DNA from 2 places in the Kitasatospora sp. NPDC059827 genome. Region 1 is predicted to be linked to the other one. Evidence: riboswitches for the same ligand, from Rfam matches in the RefSeq annotation. Region 1 holds a riboswitch; the other holds the start of a gene.
The links. A riboswitch is a leader RNA that binds a small molecule or an ion and turns the genes downstream of it on or off. The one in region 1 is predicted to bind FMN.
Positions count from the first base shown of each region.

Region 2: another riboswitch for FMN. It lies ahead of ribB (3,4-dihydroxy-2-butanone-4-phosphate synthase); the one in region 1 lies ahead of ACFV8H_RS19575 (riboflavin synthase).

Region 1 covers NZ_JBHWIV010000028.1:60,525-70,020, reverse strand. Annotated here, with positions in the region: gene ACFV8H_RS19585 (bifunctional 3,4-dihydroxy-2-butanone-4-phosphate synthase/GTP cyclohydrolase II) at 1-377, opposite strand, end outside; gene ACFV8H_RS19580 (nicotinamide riboside transporter PnuC) at 374-1,021, opposite strand; gene ACFV8H_RS19575 (riboflavin synthase) at 1,018-1,758, opposite strand; FMN riboswitch at 1,978-2,105, opposite strand; gene ACFV8H_RS19570 (SCO4226 family nickel-binding protein) at 2,405-2,650, shown strand; gene ACFV8H_RS19565 (antibiotic biosynthesis monooxygenase family protein) at 2,695-3,009, opposite strand; gene ACFV8H_RS19560 (MSMEG_1061 family FMN-dependent PPOX-type flavoprotein) at 3,154-3,849, shown strand; gene ACFV8H_RS19555 (YegP family protein) at 3,943-4,131, opposite strand; gene ACFV8H_RS19550 (HIT family protein) at 4,310-4,726, shown strand; gene ACFV8H_RS19545 (glycoside hydrolase family 19 protein) at 4,976-5,884, shown strand; gene ACFV8H_RS19540 (serine hydrolase domain-containing protein) at 5,963-7,018, shown strand; gene ACFV8H_RS19535 (hypothetical protein) at 7,271-8,092, shown strand; gene ACFV8H_RS19530 (alpha/beta hydrolase family protein) at 8,272-9,483, shown strand.
Region 2 covers NZ_JBHWIV010000088.1:25,033-34,528, reverse strand. Annotated here, with positions in the region: gene ACFV8H_RS34725 (hypothetical protein) at 648-926, shown strand; gene ribB (3,4-dihydroxy-2-butanone-4-phosphate synthase) at 1,285-1,941, opposite strand; FMN riboswitch at 2,192-2,322, opposite strand; gene ACFV8H_RS34715 (hypothetical protein) at 2,743-3,219, opposite strand; gene ACFV8H_RS34710 (cold-shock protein) at 4,234-4,548, shown strand; gene ACFV8H_RS34705 (hypothetical protein) at 4,616-5,137, shown strand; gene ACFV8H_RS34700 (hypothetical protein) at 5,644-6,132, opposite strand; gene ACFV8H_RS34695 (ISAzo13 family transposase) at 6,280-7,968, shown strand; gene ACFV8H_RS34690 (hypothetical protein) at 8,055-8,303, opposite strand; gene ACFV8H_RS34685 (hypothetical protein) at 8,881-9,261, opposite strand; gene ACFV8H_RS34680 (hypothetical protein) at 9,456-9,496, shown strand, end outside.

The DNA.
Region 1 (9,496 bases):
ACGGTGCGGGCGCGGTCGGCGGCGGAGATGCCGGTGTCCACGCCCTCGCGGGCGTCCACCGAGACGGTGTAGGCGGTGCCCTTGCGGTCCTCGTTGACCTGGGTCATCGGCGGGAGCTTGAGGCGGTCCAGCTCCTCGCCGGTCATCGGGGTGCAGATCACGCCGGAGCTGTAGCGGATGGTGAAGGCCATCAGCTCGGGGGTCGCGGCGGAGGCGGCGAAGATGAAGTCGCCCTCGTTCTCGCGGTCCTCGTCGTCGACCACGATCACCGCGCGGCCGGCCGCGATGTCGGCGATCGCCCGCTCGACCGGGTCGAGGACGAACTCCTCGGCGCCGCTGCCGGCGTCGCTGCCGGGCCGGGTCTGGTTCTCGGTCATGCCGTGACTCCCTGCGGGACGTTGGCGGAGGTGGCTCGCGGCTCACGGGTGCTCAGCCACCAGGACCGCAGGCCGAGCAGCACCAGGACGAAGTAGACGGAGTAGGTGAGGCCCGAGAAGGTGTAACCGCTGTTGAAGGCGAACGGGACGCCGACCGCGTCGACCGCGATCCAGGCGAACCAGAACTCCAGCCAGCCGCGTGCCTGGGCCACCATCGCGGCGAGCGTGCCGACGAAGATGTAGGCGTCCGACCAGGGGCTCCAGGACAGCTCGGGGTAGGCGGTGAACAGCAGCGCCAGGGCGACCGTGCCGACTGCGGTGCCGGCCACCAGGGCGGCCCGCTCGGGCCAACTGGCGAACCGCACCGAGATGGTGCCGGTGTCACGGCGCCCGCGCCGCCACTGCGCCCAACCCCAGGCGGCGGTGACGATGACGATCAGCTGCTTGCCGATCAGACCGGGGACGTGGCCCCCGAGGTAGGCGGCGATCAGCACGACACCGGACAGGAGTTGGACCGGCCAGCTCCACACCGAACGGCGCCAGCCGAGCGCCAGGCCGCCGAAGCCGAACAGGTTGCCGATCATGTCGGCCCACTTCACGTGTTCACCGAGGACGGTGAACGCCTCTCCGCTGAGCCAGCTCATTCCTTGTCCCCCGTGCTGTGCGTGATGTGTGCGGTGTGTGCGATGTCCGCGGTGTCTGCGGTGTGCGTGGCCGGTGCGGCCGGTGCGGTGTGCGGCAGGTTCGGGAGGGTGCGCGATTCGAGCAACCGCTCCACGTACTTGGCGAGCACGTCCACCTCGAGGTTGACGCTCTCGCCGAGGGTCTTGGCGCCGAGCGTGGTCAGTGCGAGGGTGGCCGGGATGAGGCTGACGGTGAAGCTGTCGCGGGCCGCCTCCACCACGGTGAGGCTGACGCCGTCGACCGTGATCGAGCCCTTCTCCACCAGATAGCGGGAGATGGACTCCGGCAGCGAGAAGCGCAGCACCTCCCAGCGCAGGTTGCCGGCCGCGTCGCGCTCGCCGGGCTCGCGGCTCAACAGCCGCCCGGTGGCGTCGACATGGCCCTGGACCAGGTGCCCGCCGAGCCTGGCGCCGAGCGCCATCGCGCGCTCCAGGTTGACCGGGGAGCCGGGCTTCAACTCGCCCAGGCTGGAACGGTGCAGCGTCTCGGCCATCACGTCGGCGCTGAACTCGCCCGTCTCGGCGGCCAGTTCCTCGGCACTGTCGACCACGGTCAGACAGACGCCGTTGACCGCGATGGAGTCGCCGTGACGCGCACCGACACGAACCACCGGGCCACGGAGGCGGATTCGCGAGGAGTCGCCGATCTCCTCGATCGACACGACCTCGCCGAGCTCTTCGATGATGCCGGTGAACACCCGGGTCTCCTCGCGCTTGGGGCGCGGACTCCGGGGCGGCAGAGGGAGATGACAAACGGACGGGCACCGGTGCACGAGGCTGCCGACACGACCCGTCGCCGGGATGCCGGAACCGCCGGGAGATCGCTCGCCCGACCCGGGAGACACCTCTCCCGCCGTTCACCTGACCGTGGTCCGGTCCGGTTCGTGATGGACCACGGGTACTGCTCTTCGTCCGTCCGCGCACGCCTCCCATCCGGACTTTAACCGTCGGTCCAGGAATTTCACCTGGTCAACCGGCCGCTGGCTGCGGACGGGTCGCGGACTGTAACCGCCGGTTCGGATTTTCACCGACCCCGGAGTGCGCTGAACGTCACTGCTGATGACGTCATTGTGCCACGCGGGGTGCGAGCCGAGGGAGAGGGTTCCGCTGTGGCCTGTTTCACGGCCTCGCGGGGAATGCGCGGTGGGTCCGGTACGGCGCCGGTGGCGCCGCCGTGCGCGCAGGGTGACCCTGGTGGTGGGGCCGGAAGGCCGGCGGGATTCGCGGAGTTCGCGGAGTTCGCGGGATCCGCGCAGTTCGCAGGGCTCGCAGTGTTCGAAAGGTTCTGAAAGTTCTCGGGATTCGCGGGGTTCGCGGGGTTCGCAAGGTACGGAGGCGAGCACGATGAAGTTCATGGACGTCCACCACGGGATGGTCGGCATCACGCCGGAGCAGCTCAGGGCGGCCCACACGGCCGACTTGGCGGTCGAGGGCGAGGAGGGCGTGCACTTCGAGCAGGCCTGGGCGGACCCCGAGTCCGGCACGGTGTACTGCCTGTCCGAGGCGCCGTCCAGGGAAGCGGTGCAGCGGGTCCACGAACGGACCGGGCACCCGGCGTCCGAGATCCACTCGGTGCCGTTCTCGGTGTGACCGACTCGGAGTGAGCGTTCCGGGGCCTTCGGCCCCGGCCGGGCTCAGAGCGTGGCGGGTGCGGGGATCGGCGTGAAGTGGGTGACCTCCGGGGGGTGCACGAGATAGTGCAACTCGCCCTCCGACCAGACCGGCCGGATCCGCCACATCGGCCCGGCGTACCCCCGCAGGGCCTCCTCGTCGCGCCAGCGGCTGACCACGAGCACCCGGTGCCCGTCCTCGGTCACCGAGCGCAACAGCTCACCGCCGAGGCAACCGTCCGTCCGCCCCAACTGCGGGATCACCTGGCCGACCAGGTGCGCGCAGAACTCCTCGATGCGATCGGCCGTGACCTGCCCGGCCCAAATTCTGATGATCACGGCCACCACCTCCGGCTGGCTGGAGTCCCTGGCCCCATTATCAGCGGAAAACCGCTGGTGGGGAGGGGTGGAGCGACTCTTTCACGGAGAGTTGAGGAAGCCGGGAGACGGGGCGCGGAAAGAGCCCTCCGTTAGATTCCCGGTATGACCCTCACACCGGAAGCTCCCGCACCGTCAACCCCCGCTCTGGACGCACCGAACAGCCTGTTCGCCGCCCTCAGCGCGCGTGCCCTCACCGAGCCGGCCCAGCTGCGTGAGGTCTACGAGCAGCCCGGCGACCACGCGCGCCGCAAACAGGTGGACCACCTCCACGAGGTCGCCCAGCGCCTCATCGCCTGCGCCTCGCTGGTGTTCGTGGCCAGCTCCGACGCGGCCGGCCGCTGCGACGTCTCCCCGCGCGGCGGCCCGGCCGGGGTCGTCTCGGTGCTCGACGAGCACACCCTGGCCATTCCGGACGCCACCGGCAACAAGCGCCTGGACACCCTGCACAACATCCTGGAGAACGGCCGGGTCGGACTGCTCTTCGTCGTCCCGGGGCGGGACACCACGCTGCGGGTCAACGGGCGGGCCTGCATCTCCACCGACCCGGAGCTGCTGCGGCAGCTGACGGCTGTCGGCAAGCCCCCGCGCAGCGCGATCGTGGTGGCTGTGGAGGAGGTGTACGCGCACTGCCCGAAGTCGCTCATGCGCGGCTCGGCCTGGAAGCCGGAGAACTGGCTGGCGGAGGACGCCCAGCCGACGTCGGCGGAGGTCACGCTGTCGCACCTGAGGGACGACTCGCTGACCATCGACATGATCGAACAGACGGAGCGGGAAGCGCTCCTGTACCGGTACGAGTAGGCACGGCGCCGGCACGAGTGGGCGCGGGTGCCGATGGCCCCGCCGCCGGTCCGGGTGGACCGGCTGCGGGGCCCTCGCTCGCCCCGGCCCGGGTCAGGCGGCCTTCGGGACGTCGACCACCGCCGCGCCGTCGGCGGCCCGTTGGACGGCCTCGACGCCCTTGTGGGCGGCGTCCTTGCTGACGTAGCCCTGGCCGGTCGCGACGATCTCGCCGTTGCCCGCCTTGAGCCGGAACCGGTACTTGCCGCCGGTGTCCTCGTAGACCTCGAACTTGCCCGACATCCGGGCCACCTCCTCGTGCGGCACGGGTGCGCCGCGTCGATCCGTCCCCCTCCCCCCTCGCAGTACCGTGCGCCCGGCGCGGGCACGGGCGCACCCGTTCGGCCGCCGGACGGGTGACGCCGGGCCGACCCGGGTTTGCGGGGGTGCCGGGAAGGCGGCCGGTGGTTTGAATGGACGGATGGACTGCGTGTTCTGTGCGGTGGTGGCGGGCGAGGAACCGGCGCACCGGGTGCTGGACGACGCGGCGGCGGTGGCCTTCCTGGACCGCCGGCCGCTGTTCCCCGGTCACGTGCTGGTCGTGCCGCGCGCCCACCACCGGACCCTGGCGGACCTGCCGCCCGAGGAGGTCGGGCCGTTCTTCCTGCGGGTGCAGCGGGTGGCGGCGGCCGTGGAGCGGGGTCTGGGCGCGGCGGGCAGCTTCGTGGCGGCGAACAACCGGATCAGCCAGTCGGTGCCGCACCTGCACGTCCACGTGGTGCCGCGCAATCCCAAGGACGGGCTGCGCGGGTTCTTCTGGCCGCGGGGGAAGTACCCGGACGAGGCGGGGGCGGCGGAGGTGGCGGCGCGGCTGCGGGCGGCACTGGAGGAGGAGTAGGGGCGGCGGGGGGCTTTCGGCGTTCGACCGGCACTTCGACCGGGCACTTCTGCCGGGCTTGACCGGGCACTTCGGCCGGACCTCTTGACAGGTATAGACCACTCCGCTTGAGTCGGTGTCGGCCCCGCACCGGCCCGCACCCCGGTCGGCCGTCCCCCACGACGCGCCCCCGCACGGGCCACGGCTCCCCTGCCCCACCAGGTCCCGGTCCCGACGACGTGCGGCCCCCACCGCACGAGGGGTGATGACGTGTCAGTCAAACGCCTGCTCGCGCTGCTGTCCGCCGTGGTCACGGCGCTCGCGCTCGCGGTGCTCCTCCCGGCCTCCGCCAGCGCCGCCGCCTGCGGCACCGCGTGGAGCGCGACCGCCGTGTACACCGGCGGCGCCGCCGTCTCGTACAACAGCCACAACTGGACCGCCAAGTGGTGGACCCAGAACGAACCGCCGAGCACCGGGGGCTCCGGGGTCTGGTCCGACCAGGGCCCCTGCGGCGGCCCCACCGACCCCGGCCCGACCCCCACACCGACCCAGAACCCGGGCGGATTCCCGGTCAGCCAGGCCCAGTTCGACCGGATGTTCCCGAACCGGAACCCCTTCTACACCTACCAGGGCCTGCTCGACGCCACCAGCGCCTACCCCGGCTTCGCGGCCACCGGCAGCGACACCGTACGGAACCAGGAGGCCGCGGCCTTCCTCGCCAACGTCAGCCACGAGACCGGAGGACTGGTCTACGTGGTCGAGCAGGACACCTCCAACTACCCGCACTACTGCGACACTTCGCAGCCGTACGGGTGCCCGGCCGGGCAGGCCGCGTACTACGGGCGCGGACCGATCCAGCTCAGCTGGAACTTCAACTACAAGGCGGCGGGCGACGCGCTCGGCATCGACCTGCTGCACAACCCCGACCTGGTGCAGACCGACCCGGCGGTGGCCTGGAAGACCGGCCTCTGGTACTGGAACACCCAGAACGGTCCCGGCACCATGACCGCGCACGACGCGATGGTCAACGGGCGGGGCTTCGGCGAGACGATCCGCAGCATCAACGGCGCGCTGGAGTGCAACGGCAACAACACCGCGCAGATGCAGCACCGGATCAGCCTGTACCAGAGCTTCGTCCAGATCCTCGGCACCGTGCCCGGGGGCAATCTGAGCTGCTGACGGGCCCTACGGTCCGTCTTCGAGCTCCCGTCGTTGCCCCGCAGGCGGGAGTTCGAAGACGGGCCCTAAGGTCGGGGCATGAACGAACTCGCGCGCCTCGTGCAGCAGACCTCCGACCGGGTGGCGGGCCGGTGCGTCGGCGTGGTGGTCGCCGGGGTGGCCGGTGGCGCCGTGGAGATCCACGGTGCCGGGCGGACGGGCCCGGGGGGCGAAGTGCCGGGGGCCCGGACGTTGTTCGACATCGGCTCCGTCACCAAGGTGTTCACCGCGCTCGCGCTCGCGCGGCTGACGCTCGACGGCACCGTGCGTCTCGACGAGCCGCTCGCGGAGGTGCTGACCCGCTCTGCGGCCGTCCCCTCCCGGGGCGGGGAGGCGATCACGCTCCGGCACCTCGCCACCCACACCTCGGGGCTCCCCCGGCTGCCCCGGGGCGTGCTGCTGCGCGCGCTGCTGCGGCCCGACCGGGCGGACCCGTACGCCCATTGCACCGCCGAGCGAATACTCTCCGGGCTCGGGCGGACGCGGTTGCACTCCGCCCCCGGGCGCAACTTCCGGTACTCCAACCTCGGCGCCGGGCTGCTCGGGCTGGCCCTCGCCCAGCGGGCCGACGCCACGTACGGGGAGCTGGTGGACCGCGAGGTCTGCGCACCGCTGGGGCTGACGGACACCTGCCTGCGGCCGGATGCCGATCAGTCCGCCCGGCTGGCGTCCGGCCATGCACCGACCGGGCGCCCGGTGCCGTCCTGGGAGTTCGCGGCGCTCCCCGGCATGGGCGGGCTCCGCTCGACGGCGGCCGACCTCGCGGCCTTCCTGCGGGCGCAGTTGGCGGCCGAGGGCGGGCCGGACGCACCGCTGGCACCGGCGATGCTGCTCGCCCGGGAGACCAGGCACCGGGTCAACCCGTTCGCCTGGACGCACCTCGGCTGGCTCGGCCACCGACTGCACGCCCAGCAGGGCAGGCACTTGCAGTTGTGGCACAACGGGGGGACGGGCGGGTCCGCCTCCTTCCTCGCGTTCGACCCGGAACAGCAGGTGGGGGTGGTGGTGCTGGCCAACTCCCGGCGGTCGGTGGACGAGGCGGGCACGGCGCTGCTGCGGCGGCTGCAGGTGGGGCTCGGCGCAGCCGGGCGCTGACGGGCGGGGCCTCCCCCGCTGCCGCGGCCGCCTCCTGCACCTCGCCTCCTACACCTCGCCTCCCCCGCCGACCGTCGTTTCGGTCGCCCCTGCCGAACGGCACCCCCTGCTGCCGGACACGCTCCGGCTGTTTCGGGCCAAGGGGTGTCGATTGGCACTGTTCCGGAGGGTGGTGGGCGATCGATCCTGGTGGTCCGACATCCGGGAGTCGTAGTTCCGGTTGGGGAGACCGTCGAGGGCAAGGAGGGCGAAGTGGCGATGCTGTGGTCGCCCGGGTGGGCGTGGCCGTTCATGGAGAACGGTCAGGCCCGTCGCGGGTCGGCCGGTCCGCTCGGGCCGGTGGTGCGGGTGCACCGGGCGTTCCGGCCGGTCCCGTGGCGGGCGCGGACGTGGCTGGACACCGTGGCGGCGGTCCTGGCGCTGGTGGCCTGCCTGGCGTTCGGCGAGTGGTGGCCCGCCCCCGTGGTGGCGGCCGCGGCGGTGCTGGCCGCGAACGGGTACGGCGCCCTACGGTCCGCGCCCGGGCTGCGCGCCGTACGGGTCCATGAGGGCGGGCTGGCACTGGTCGGGGCGGGCGCCGGCGAGCGGCTGCTGCCGTGGGCGGGCATCGAAGCCGTCGAGTACTCCCCCGCCTCCCCCGGCTTCCCCGGCGGGCGGCGGCGGGAGCCCGAGCGGATCCGAGTATGGCCCGTCGGCGCGGACGAGCCCCTGGTGCTGGCCCAACTGCACGGGCTGGAGGGCTTGGCGCGGGAGGTGGACGAGTTCCTGTCCCCGCACCTCCGGGCCGCGCTGCACGAGGCACTGCGCAGCGAGGGGAGCGTCCGGTTCGCCCGGGGGCGGCTGACGGTGACGGCCGGCGGGCTGGTGCACCGGCCGCCGCACCCCTTGGTCGCGGCGGAGGCGTACCGGTGGGCGGAGGTGCACTCGGCCCGGGCGTCAGGCCTCGGCGAGCTGGAGCTCCGGACCCGGTCGGCGGGCCTGCCGCTCACCCTCCCGGTGCCCAACGCCCGTGCGGCGGCGGACTTCCTGGAGGCCGTCCGGGCCGGGGCCCGGGTCACCTTGGCGGACGCGTAGGTCGACCTGGAGGGGGTCGGCTGACCCGGACCGGCACCGGTCGGATCGGGCGGAATCCGGCGGGATCCTGCGGGCCCGACCGATCATCCCCTAGGGGCTGCCGGGGGTCCGTCCCGCAAGGGATCAGTACATCGCTGAGTGGACGTCAGTTCGCCTGCCCGCGACCTACCGTCGCTCGTATGAGCCGACACACGAGCCGACTTCGCACCACCGCCGCGGTCGCGGCCCTGCTGCTCGCAGTGCCCCTGTCCGTCGCAGCGGCGGCACCGGCCCTGGCCGCACCCGCCGCACCCGCCGCGCCGGTCGCCGCCACTGCTGGCACCGCCGGCACGCCGAGCGCCGTCCACCTCGAACTCCCGCGCCCGACCGGGCCGTTCGCGGTCGGGCAGGAGGTCCTGCACCTGGTCGACGAGAACCGCCCGGACCCATGGGTGCCCTCCGCCGGGCCGCGCCAGCTGATGGTCACGATGTACTACCCCGCCCACGCCGGGACGGGCAGCCCGGCCCCGTACATGACCGCCGCGGCCGCCCGGCTGCTGCTGGACGCCAAACTGCCGGGCAACACCGTCCCGGCCGAGGCGGTGACCGACACCCGGACCTGGTCCAGGACGGACGCCCGCCCCCAGGGCGGCCACTACCCGCTGGTGGTCCTCTCCCCCGGCTTCACCATGCCGCGCGCCTCGCTCAGCAGCCTCGCCGAGGACCTGGGCAGCCGCGGCTACGTGGTGGCCCTGGTCGACCACACCTACGAGAACACCGGTACCACCTTCCCGGACGGGCAGACGCTGCCCTGCGTGGAGTGCGGCCGGCTCACCACCCCCGAGGCCTGGAAGGGCCTGGACGAGAGCCGGGCGAAGGACGCCTCCTTCGTCATCGACCAGCTGACCGCCCGCCCCCACCCGGCCTGGCGCTACGCCCGCATGATCGACCGCGACCGGATCGGCATGGCCGGGCACTCCGCCGGTGGCGCGGCCAGCGTCCCGGCGCTGGTGACCGACGACCGGATCCGGGCGGGGGTGGATCTGGACGGCAGCATGGACTTCGAGGTGCCCGAGTCCGGGATCGGCGGCAAGCCGTACCTGATGATCGGCCACCCGCTGCCCGACGGTGCCGAGGACACCAGCTGGACCGACAGCTGGCCCCGACTCGACGGCTGGAAGCGGTGGCTGACCGTCGACGGCACCGACCACGGCAGCTTCACCGACTACCCGCTCTTCCTCAAGGCGCTCGGCGCGCCCCAGCCCCCGGGGACCACCATCACGGGACAGCGCGCCGTCGAGCTCACCCGCCGGTACGTCGGGGCGTTCTTCGACCTCCAGTTGAAGGGCATCGACCAGCCGCTGCTCGACGGACCGACCGCCGCCGACCCGGAGGTCCGCTTCCACTCCTGACCGGGCGCACCCG
Region 2 (9,496 bases), on a different contig from region 1:
CACGGCGGCCACCCTCCGCGCGGAGAGGCAGCGCGTCCACGACCACGACACCGTCCTCCGGTACGTGCTGCGCGCGCCACCGCCCGCCAGGACCGTCGCCGCTTGCGCTCGCGCGCCAGCCCACTGGGCCCGCCAGAGCGTGGAGGCCGCTCACCGCCGCTTCGTCGGCACCGCAGCACGGGCCCCTCCGCGTCGCTCTGGAGCGCGTCGGCCGTTCGGGGCGCCGGCCCGTGCCGTGGCGGCCGCGGTCACCTGCGGAGCGGAGGGCCGGTCGTCGGTCGCGCGGTGGAACGTCGGCCTCGGGGGCGGGGTCCTGATGGCGGGGTCGGCCTCGTGGCTTGTCTCCGTGGCCCGGTTACCTTTCTGGTCGCCGGTCCGAGGCTTCGGCGGATTGGGTGCCTGTTTGGTCGGAGTGTCGGGGGCGGTTGTGGCTAGAGCCCGCGTGCTCGTGTCGACGGCGGTGCGTGTCCTAATCTGACAGCGCGGCAGGACGGCTTTTCGTCAGAAATTCATGGACGAACTACCTGACTAGCTCAATTCTTCCTCAAGTGTATTGAGGTGCGGCTTCCCGGGTGGTTTTAATGGGATCAATCCGGGGTGCGTTCCGGTCCGGAGAGAAGATGGTTCCCTGTTCTTTGGAGTGTGAGATGAAGCGTCGTATCACCGCTATGGCCGCCGCAGTCGGGACGGTGGCCGCCGGTGTCGTCCTGGCTGGTGCCGGGGCTGCCCAGGCGAAGCCGTGCGACTACGAGGGTGTCGGTTCCGACTGTGTGTGGCGGGCGAATGTCGTCACCTGCAACGCCGTTCTGCACACTCTGCAGGACTTCTACGGGGGCAATCCCATGCGTGCTCTGAAGGAGGGCAACCAGGCCCTTTACAACCACTGGGGTGCGTGCAACACCGCCGGTATCACCAAGAAGCCGTGATGCTCGGGAGTTACTGATTTCCGGATTTCAGATTCGGAGCAGAATATTCTCCTGATCTGTCGGTGAAATTTTTTCCGATGGGACCGGCCGGGCTCGTACGAGCCCGGCCGGTTCTGTTTTCCGCCCGGGACAGGTGAATTCTCGGTCCGTACGCCGATACCCGCCGATCCGGCTCCCTGGAGTGTATGAGCACGTGGGCGGGAACGGAGGGGCCACAGCCGTGAGGCACCCCGGTAGGCACGGCGGGTGGGGTCCGGCGTGCGATGGCCGGGGGCCGCCCGGCCCGCTACCGCTATGGGACGGCCGGCGGCGGGCCGGACGGGAGGACGTCGCGTCCCGCCCGCCGGGCGGCGGAGCGTCAGGGGGTTCGGGCGGGGTCCTCGGCGGCCTGTCGGTAGGCGACCAGGTCGCCCACGGAGATGAGGACCAGGGAGTCGCGTTCGGCGAGGTCGCGCAGGTCGTCCAGGCGTGCCATGGTCCAGTCCGGCCGGACGACCTCGCACATGGTGGTCACGCCGGACAGCCCGGCCAGGCGCGACAGGTCGACGGCGGCCTCGGTGTGGCCGTCGCGTTCCAGGACGCCGCCGCGGGCCGCCCGCACCGGGAAGATGTGGCCGGGCCTGGCGAAGTGGTCCGCCTTGGCGGCGGGGTCGGCCAGGGCCTGGACGGTGCGGGCCCGTTCGTCGACCGGGATGCCGGTGGTCCCGCCGGTGATCAGGTCGACCGAGACGGTGAAGGCCGTGCCGTGGAGGCCGCGGTTGTCGTCCGTCATCTGCGGCAGGCCGAGTTCGTCGCACCGCTCGTAGGGCACCGCCGCGCAGACCACGCCGGAGCTGTGGTCCAGCAGGTACCTCATGGCGGCTTCGTCGGTGTACTCGGCGGCGACCATCAGGTCGCCCTCGTTCTCGCGTGACTCGTCGTCGAAGACGACCACGAAGGCGCCCCGGCGGAACGCCTCGATCGCCCGTCGCGCCTGCTGCAGGCGGTCGGTGGGGGTGGGAAGGGTGGTTGCCATCTGCTCTCTCCTGGTCGGTGAGCCCCTGGACCGGTGGGTCCCGGCGGGGGTCGCTGATCTGTGGGAGAACGCGGCCATCCGGAAGAGCGCGTGCCAGCGCACACGCCTTCCGCAATGGACGGCGCCGCACGCGCGGGGGAGGAAGGCGGTTGACGGCTCGCCCCCGTGCGCGGACGCCGTTCCGGGGAAAGCGAGCACCGCGTCCGCGCGGCAGGGCGGTTGGCCCCGGCCGGGAGCGGACGATGTGTCGCCGCGCACTGCCTTTCATCCGGACTTTCACCGTCGGTCCTGGAGTTCCACCAGGTCAACCGGCCGATGGCTTCGGCCGGGTCGCGGACTTTCACCGCCGGTTCGGAATTGCACCGACCCCGGAGCGCGCGAACACTCGAATCGATCATGGCACACCCGTCAGGGCCGGTGGACGGCCGGTGGAGGTGTTCCGCGCCACACCGGGTCGGTCGCCGGCTACGCGGTCCCGGTTGCGGCCCGCGGCCGTGCTTTCCTTCCTGACGGGCCGTTGCGAGGCTTCCGGCCGGGGGCGGGTGAGGGGCCGGTGCGCGGTGTCGGCGGCACCCGGGGTGAGTGCCCGGGCGCCGGGGTGAGTGCCCGGGCGCCGGGGGCGGTTGTTGCCGCGCTGTTCCCGTCCCTGCCGGCGGAAGGGTCGCCTCGGTGGCCGCCGCCGCGCTTGCCGCGCCCTGCTCTGACGCCGGGCCGCCGCTGCTTCGCGCCGCCTGCCGTACCGCCGTGGCGTGTCGCCCTCCGTCGACCCTGACGAGGAGGCAGTGCTGCCCCGGGAGTGGGTCAGATGATGGTGATTCTGAACACGCGGGAGTTGTTGCCCGGAGTCGGGTCGTCGGCGAGCTCGGCTTCGACCGTGCCGTCCAGGACCTCCGGGTCCATGCCCGAGGCGACGGAGATCCGGACTTCCGCGGTGACGGCGGCGCCGGGTGCCAGGCCGCGCGGGATCTCACATGCCACGGTGTGGCCGAAGGGCAGCGTGTGGCAGGACGCGGCGGCCGACGTCCCGCTGCCGACGACTCCGGGTGGCAGGTGCACGTACAGGGTGACCGGCATGGCGGTGGGGGCGGTCCCGACGTTGGTGACCACCGGGTGCAGCAGGGTGGATCCGCCGTCGGCAACCGGGGCGGGGTCGGCGACCTTCACCGAGAGGTCGGCGTGGGGGCGGTGTGCGTCGGCGGCCGCGGGTGCGGCGGCGGTCAGCAGTGCCGCCGCGCACGCCATCGGGAGGACCCTGGAGAACCTGGGTCGGGACGGCATGATGATCACTCATTTCCTCCGGGGGTGTCGGCCGGGTGTGCGGGCCGGTGGGCCGCCCGGCCGACGGTGCGAGGGCCAGCATCGCGATTCGCCCGTTCTGCCGGACGGTGACACGGCGGGCTGTCACCCGTGTGGGCGGCTGCGGGTGGAAGGGGCGACGCCCGCACCGGTGCGCTTGCCGGGTTCCCCGGTGGTGCCGGCCGCGTCACCTATGACGGCCGCATCCGGGTCCGTGGCGCCCGGAGCCGGACTGGACCGGGCCGTAGCGCGGCCCGCCCGCCGATCTGGAGGCGGGCGCCACCCTCGACGGTCCCGCGAACCGTACTGGCCCTGGCGACGACCCGGACCTTGCGGCCCGGGACCCGGCCGGGCGAGCAGACGGCGGTCCCGTGCCGACGGGGAGCCGACCGGGCGGCGGGACCGCGGTCCTTGAGCCCTGGCCTCCGCCGGGGACGCTCGCAGGGCCGGGGCGCCGGCCCCAGGCAGGTGGCACCGGTGGTCTGGGACGAGGAGTTCGTCCGTGAGCCGGGCGACCACGACCTGCGCCGGGCCGGGCTCTGTCCTGACGGTGCGCAACGGCCCCGTTCACCGCGGTGCTTGGCGCCGCGGTGTGGACGCAGCGGTCCGGACAGGGTGGACGGCGGGTCGCGGTCCCGGTGCCGTGTCCGGATTTCAGCGTCGTGTCCGAGCTTTCCCGGCGTTGCTCCTGTTGGCGGCGCGGACCGACCGCCCGTTCTGGGGAGAGGAGCCGGCTGGAAACCGGGGTGCCTCGGCGGAGGCACCGGGGATTCCCTTGAACGTCCGTTGAGCACTGGATTGACTGGACGGCGAGCAGGCGAGGTGCCCGCACCGGACGGGTGCAGCTCGTCCCTGCGTTCGTCACAGGGGCCGGAGCCAGGCGTACGAGGGGTGGATCGCCGGTCATGTCCGCGCGGCTTCCGCGTTCACGGGGCCGGGAGCGTGCCGTGGGTGGTCTCCTGACTGTCGACCTGATGAAGCGGAGAGGGAGACGGCATGTCTGACGGCGCGAGCGAGACGGAGCACGAGGGGCAGGTCCGGGAGTGGCACGCGGATCAGGGGTGGGGGGTCCTGGTCTCCCGGTCCCTGCCGGAACCGGTCTGGGCGCACTTCTCCGCCGTCGCCGGCGGCGGCTACCGGGAGCTGACGGTCGGGCAGGTCGTCCGGTTCAGTGCGGAGAGGGCCGACCAGGACTCCTTCCACTGGCGGGCCGTCCGGGTACGGCTTCCCGGTAGCCGTCCCGGGGATGGTCCCGAGAGCGGGGACGGCCCCGGGTATGCGTCGGAGCTCCGCATCACCTTCGACGAATGAACCCCCTGGCGTGACCGGAAGCCGCCTGCTCATCCACCGCACACCAACGACAACCACGAGGACGTCGATGTCTCTGCGCACCACCTTCAAGCCTGCTTCCATAGCCGGGGTCAACGAGGGCCGTCACACCTTCAAGATGTCCGCGCCCTCCTACAACAGGACCGACGCGAACGGCACGTTCGACGGCCAGGTGAACATGGCGGGAACCGTCGGAAGGCCCGCCCCGATGGCCTGGTCCTTCACGACCTCGCCCGCGATCCGGGCGATCGCCACGGGGAAGATGGACTGCACCGCCGGCCACCAGCAGCTGCGCTACAGCGACTCGCACCGCGGCGTCCCCGTCGACTACCACTGGCACTCCACCGTGCCGGACAACCTCCGCGGCAAGGACTACACCCTGTACGGGAACTGCACCTTCCCGGTGAAGGTGAAGGGCCGCGCCGGGAAGGCCAACCTGGGGTTCCGCTTCAACTACAACCTGTTCGACGGCGTCTCCCGGCCGAACCGGCCCGCCTCCGACACGGACCCGAACGCCGCCGAAGAGGCGTCCTACACCTCGGACCTGCAGATCGCGTACGACCCCGCGTGACCTGAACCCGCTCCGCCTCCCGGCGCACCGGACCCGGCCCTTCGCCAGGTGACCGGTACGGCGGTGGCAGCGGTCCCGATGCCGGTCACCACCGGGTACAACAGGTGGATCCGTCGGCTGGGCCCGGCTCCCTAGAGCTGTCGCCTCGCGCCTGCCGAGCGGGACCTGGGCCGCCCGATTCTCGACGGTGAACTGGCCGGCTTCGACACCGACCGGATCCACGAGGCGCCAACACTCCTGCCGGGTGGGGACGAGGGCGCGGCCGAGGAGGTCGAGTGGCTGGTCGGCGAACTGCTCCCGGAGTGGACGGCGGACGCCCGGGAGCGGGGCGCGGGCTGCTGATCCCGCACGGCGGCGGCAGATGACCGCGCGGCCGGCGGTGTGCGGATGACCGCACGCGTTCGGCTGCACGCGGACGACCGGCGCGACGCAGCCGTGGGGGGCCGCGCCGTACGGGGTTCACGGGGGTCCGGTGACCGGGTACGAGCGGTCGGAAGGGCAGCCGGTCAGAAGGCGGACTGGTCGCCGAGCTCGACGATCCTCAGATCGCGCACCCCTACGGTGTACCAGACCTCCTGGCTACCGCCGCTGCCCCAGAACTCGGTGAGCCGGACGGAGGCGGAGCCGTGCTCCTCCTTCACCTGCTGGGCCGACCAGTCCACCGGGACGTTCTGCGCGCGGAACACCGGATCGGCGTCGTTCTCCTGCACCCAGGCATCCAGCCGATGGTCCAGGGCCGAGGTGAGGAAACGCTTGCGCACCTCGGACGGCTGCTCGCCACTGGTGCCCAGCACCGCCCGACGGTACTCCTCGACGAAGGTGACCACCTGGTGTGCGGCTGGCGTCCCCGCCCGCACCTGGGCCGCCACGACCGCCGTAGCCGGCCCCGGAGGCAGCGCGAACGCTGCCGGGGCGGAGGCGGTCAGTAGGCCGCCGACGGCGAGCAGGGCAACGGAGCCGGCCAGGGCGGTGCGCCTCGGGTTCATTCGCTTCATGCCGGGACTCCATCATTCGCTGACGAACTCTGCATATCGCCCAAACGTGTACCCTGCCCGGCAGGCGAGGGTATTTGACGATTGATCTTCTAAGGGCTCGCAGAGAATCAGCGTGTTGCTTCCTGCTTGGGTGCTCGTTGATGTGGTATGGGGATACCTGATTCAGTCCGCAGTCAACTCGCCCTGAAGTTCGAGGAGTTGTTCCCGCACCTGGACGAGAGGCAGCGTCGGCTGCTGATGGGGACCGAGGCGCGACTGCTTGGCCACGGCGGGCTGCGGGCCGTCGCGCGGGCGGCCGGAGTCAGCGAGACGACGGTCCGCAACGGCATGGACGAGCTGGAGGCCGGCGGGGAACCACTGGGTCGGGTCCGCCGGCTCGGCGGTGGACGCAAGAGGGCTGCCGAGCTGGACCCAGGACTGCGTCCGGCCCTGCTGGCCCTGGTCGAGCCGGACATGCGCGGGGATCCGATGTCGCCGCTGCGCTGGACGACCAAGTCGACCAGGAAACTGGCCGCCGAGCTCACCCGCCAAGGGCACAGGGTCAGCGCCGACACCGTCGCCGACCTGTTGCGGGAGGAGGGCTTCAGCCTGCAGGCCAACGCCAAGACCGTCGAGGGCAAGCAGAACCCGGACAGGGACACCCAGTTCCGCTACATCAACGAGCAGGCCAAGGAGCACACAGACGCCGGAGATCCGGTGGTGAGCGTGGACTGCAAGAAGGAGGAATTCGTCTGGCAGTACAAGAACGGCGGAAGGGAGTGGGAGCCCTGCGGCGAGCCGGTGCAGGTGAAGACGCACGACTTCTTGGACCGGCAGGGGCCGGGGAAGGCGATCCCTTACGGGATCTACGACATCGCGGCGAACACCGGTTGGGTCAACGTCGGCACCGACCACGACACTGCGGGCTTCGCGGTCGCCTCGATCCGCCGCTGGTGGCAGGCCCGTGGTCGCCACGACTACCCCCAAGCGAACCGGCTGCTGATCACCGCGGACGCCGGTGGCTCCAATGGCCACCGCACCCGCGCCTGGAAGACTGAGCTCGCCGTCCTCGCCGTCGAGACGGGACTGGAGATCACGGTGTGCCACCTGCCCCCGGGCACGTCGAAGTGGAACAAAATCGAGCACCGGCTGTTCTCGCACATCACGACGAACTGGCGCGGCGGGCCCCTGACCAGCCACGACGTGGTCGTGAGCAGTATCGCCGCGACCACCACCCGCACCGGGTTGAGTGTCGAGGCCGCCCTCGACACTGGCACCTACGACACCGGCCTGAAGGTCACCGACGCCCAGATCGACGCCCTGCCGATGAGCCGGCACCGCTTCCACGGCGACTTGAACTACACCTTCCACCCCGTGCACCACCCGTCGGGCCAGGAGCAGACGATGGACCTATCTTCACCAGAGCAACCAAACAGCCCCGCTGTCAGCTCGCTGAACGACCCGGAACTGACCGGTATGCACCGTGATCAACTTGACTCTCTCACAAGTGAATTGACCCTTCTGCTGGACCGGCGGCGTGAGGAGATTCGGCACGCGCGACGCGGCACCGACCGCCGCCGAGCCCGCGGCGCAGGCGCCAAGGACAAGCTGGGACTCGTCGATCGGATCCTGGCCGCCATCCTCTACCAGCGGAAGATCGGCACCCAAGAACTCCTTGCCCAGCTCTTCAGGGTGGACCGCAGCACCATCACCAACGCAGTCGCCGAGGTCCGCCCGCTCCTGGAGCAGCCCGACCGGCACATCCCCGCCTCCATGGCACGCTTCCGCACCCCCGCCGACGTCACCGCGTTCCTCACGCACGCCCCCACCTTTGCGGAGATCAAATCACCGTGTTGATTCTCTGCGAGCCCTAAGCTTGTTCTTTATGGTCTGAGCTGGTCGCGTTCGATGAACTGTCCCGCATCTCGCCGAAGTCAGCGGCCTCAGGAGAACAGTACCGAGCGGAAGCGGAGCCGCCGGCCGGCCGAGGCACCTGGGTCCAGCACACGGTAGACGTCCCCGACGCAGCCGAACTCCAGGAAGGCGACGGCGGCCCCGTTGGTGCGGTTGACGGGCGCGTAGGCAGCGTCCTGGTCGGTGGCTCCCTTGACGTCGACGCACTCCTCGGACCCGGGATCGAGCAGTTCGCCGCGGTGTTCGGAGCCGTCTGCCCGGTAGGTGTAGCGGAACACGCCGTCGGCGGCGCTGGCGGAGGTGGGGACGGGTGACGAGGAGGGTAAGGGCGCCGAGGGCGGCGACGGCGACGGCGCGCAGACGCATCAGGGTTCTCCTTTGGGGGCAGCGACGCGCCCGAAATGCCGGGCGCGTGAAGAACCGATTCCCCTGCGGGGTCCAGCCAGACGGGACATCACCCGGGCGGGTCAAGCTTGTTCTTTTGGTCCGGTGTCGAGTACAGGGCCGTACACGGTCACCCACCTGGGTTCGCCGGACATCAGCGCGGCTCCCGACGGCCGTCCGGTACGGCTGATGGCAGGCGGCTACAGCGCGGGGCGACGTGGACGCGGGAGCTTGCGGGCGGCAGGAGTGGGAGGGGCACCGCATCGTGCCGGGGCGGGCCGCCGCTGCCGTCAGGCAGCCCCGGGGTGGAAGAGCCCCAGCTCGGCCACCAGGGAGTGGCCCGTCAATGCGCTACTGCGGGAGGAGTGAGCCGGGTTCCTCCGAGCCCGACGCCGGTCACCTTTGCTGCGGACTACGTCCGCGTCTACCGCTGACCGGCGTCCACCGGGGGATGGCCTGAGGTCAGGGCGCCTACGGCCCGGTGCTCTCGACGACCTCGATGCTGAACAGTTGCTGGTTGTTCGCCTCGTTCCGGTCGTCGTCGCCGCGCACCGAGACGCGACCGCCGGCCAGCTCGCCGAGGGGGACCTCGGGGGAGAGCCGGAGCGGGATCAGCGCGGTCGCGCTGCGGAACTTCGGCAGACCGGCCGGGAAGGTGCAGCGCACCCGGTGGCCGTTCTGGAACTCGTAGCAGTTCTCCGGGAAGAACGGCGGCTCGGCCGTGACCCCCTCGGGCAGGGTGATCACGACGGTGAACGGCGAGGCGGTCCGGTCCGGGCCGAGGTTGCCGACGAAGGCGTGCAGGACGGTGGTGCCGCCAGGTGCGGCGGGGTCGGGGTCGATCCGGCCCACGTAGAGGTCGGAGTCCGAGGATCAGCAGCATACGCCTGCGTACCACGGTCGTCGCCGCCCTCGGCGCCCTCACCCTCCTTATCGCCGTCCCCACCTCTGCCAATGCCGCCGTCGGCGAGTTCCTCTACTCGGTCGGCCCGCTGCCCGGCATCCGGGCAGGCCTCGCCGACCCGGAAAGCGGCGGATGCATCAACGTGTTCGGCGCCACCGAGGCCAACCCGGCCTACGCGCCGAA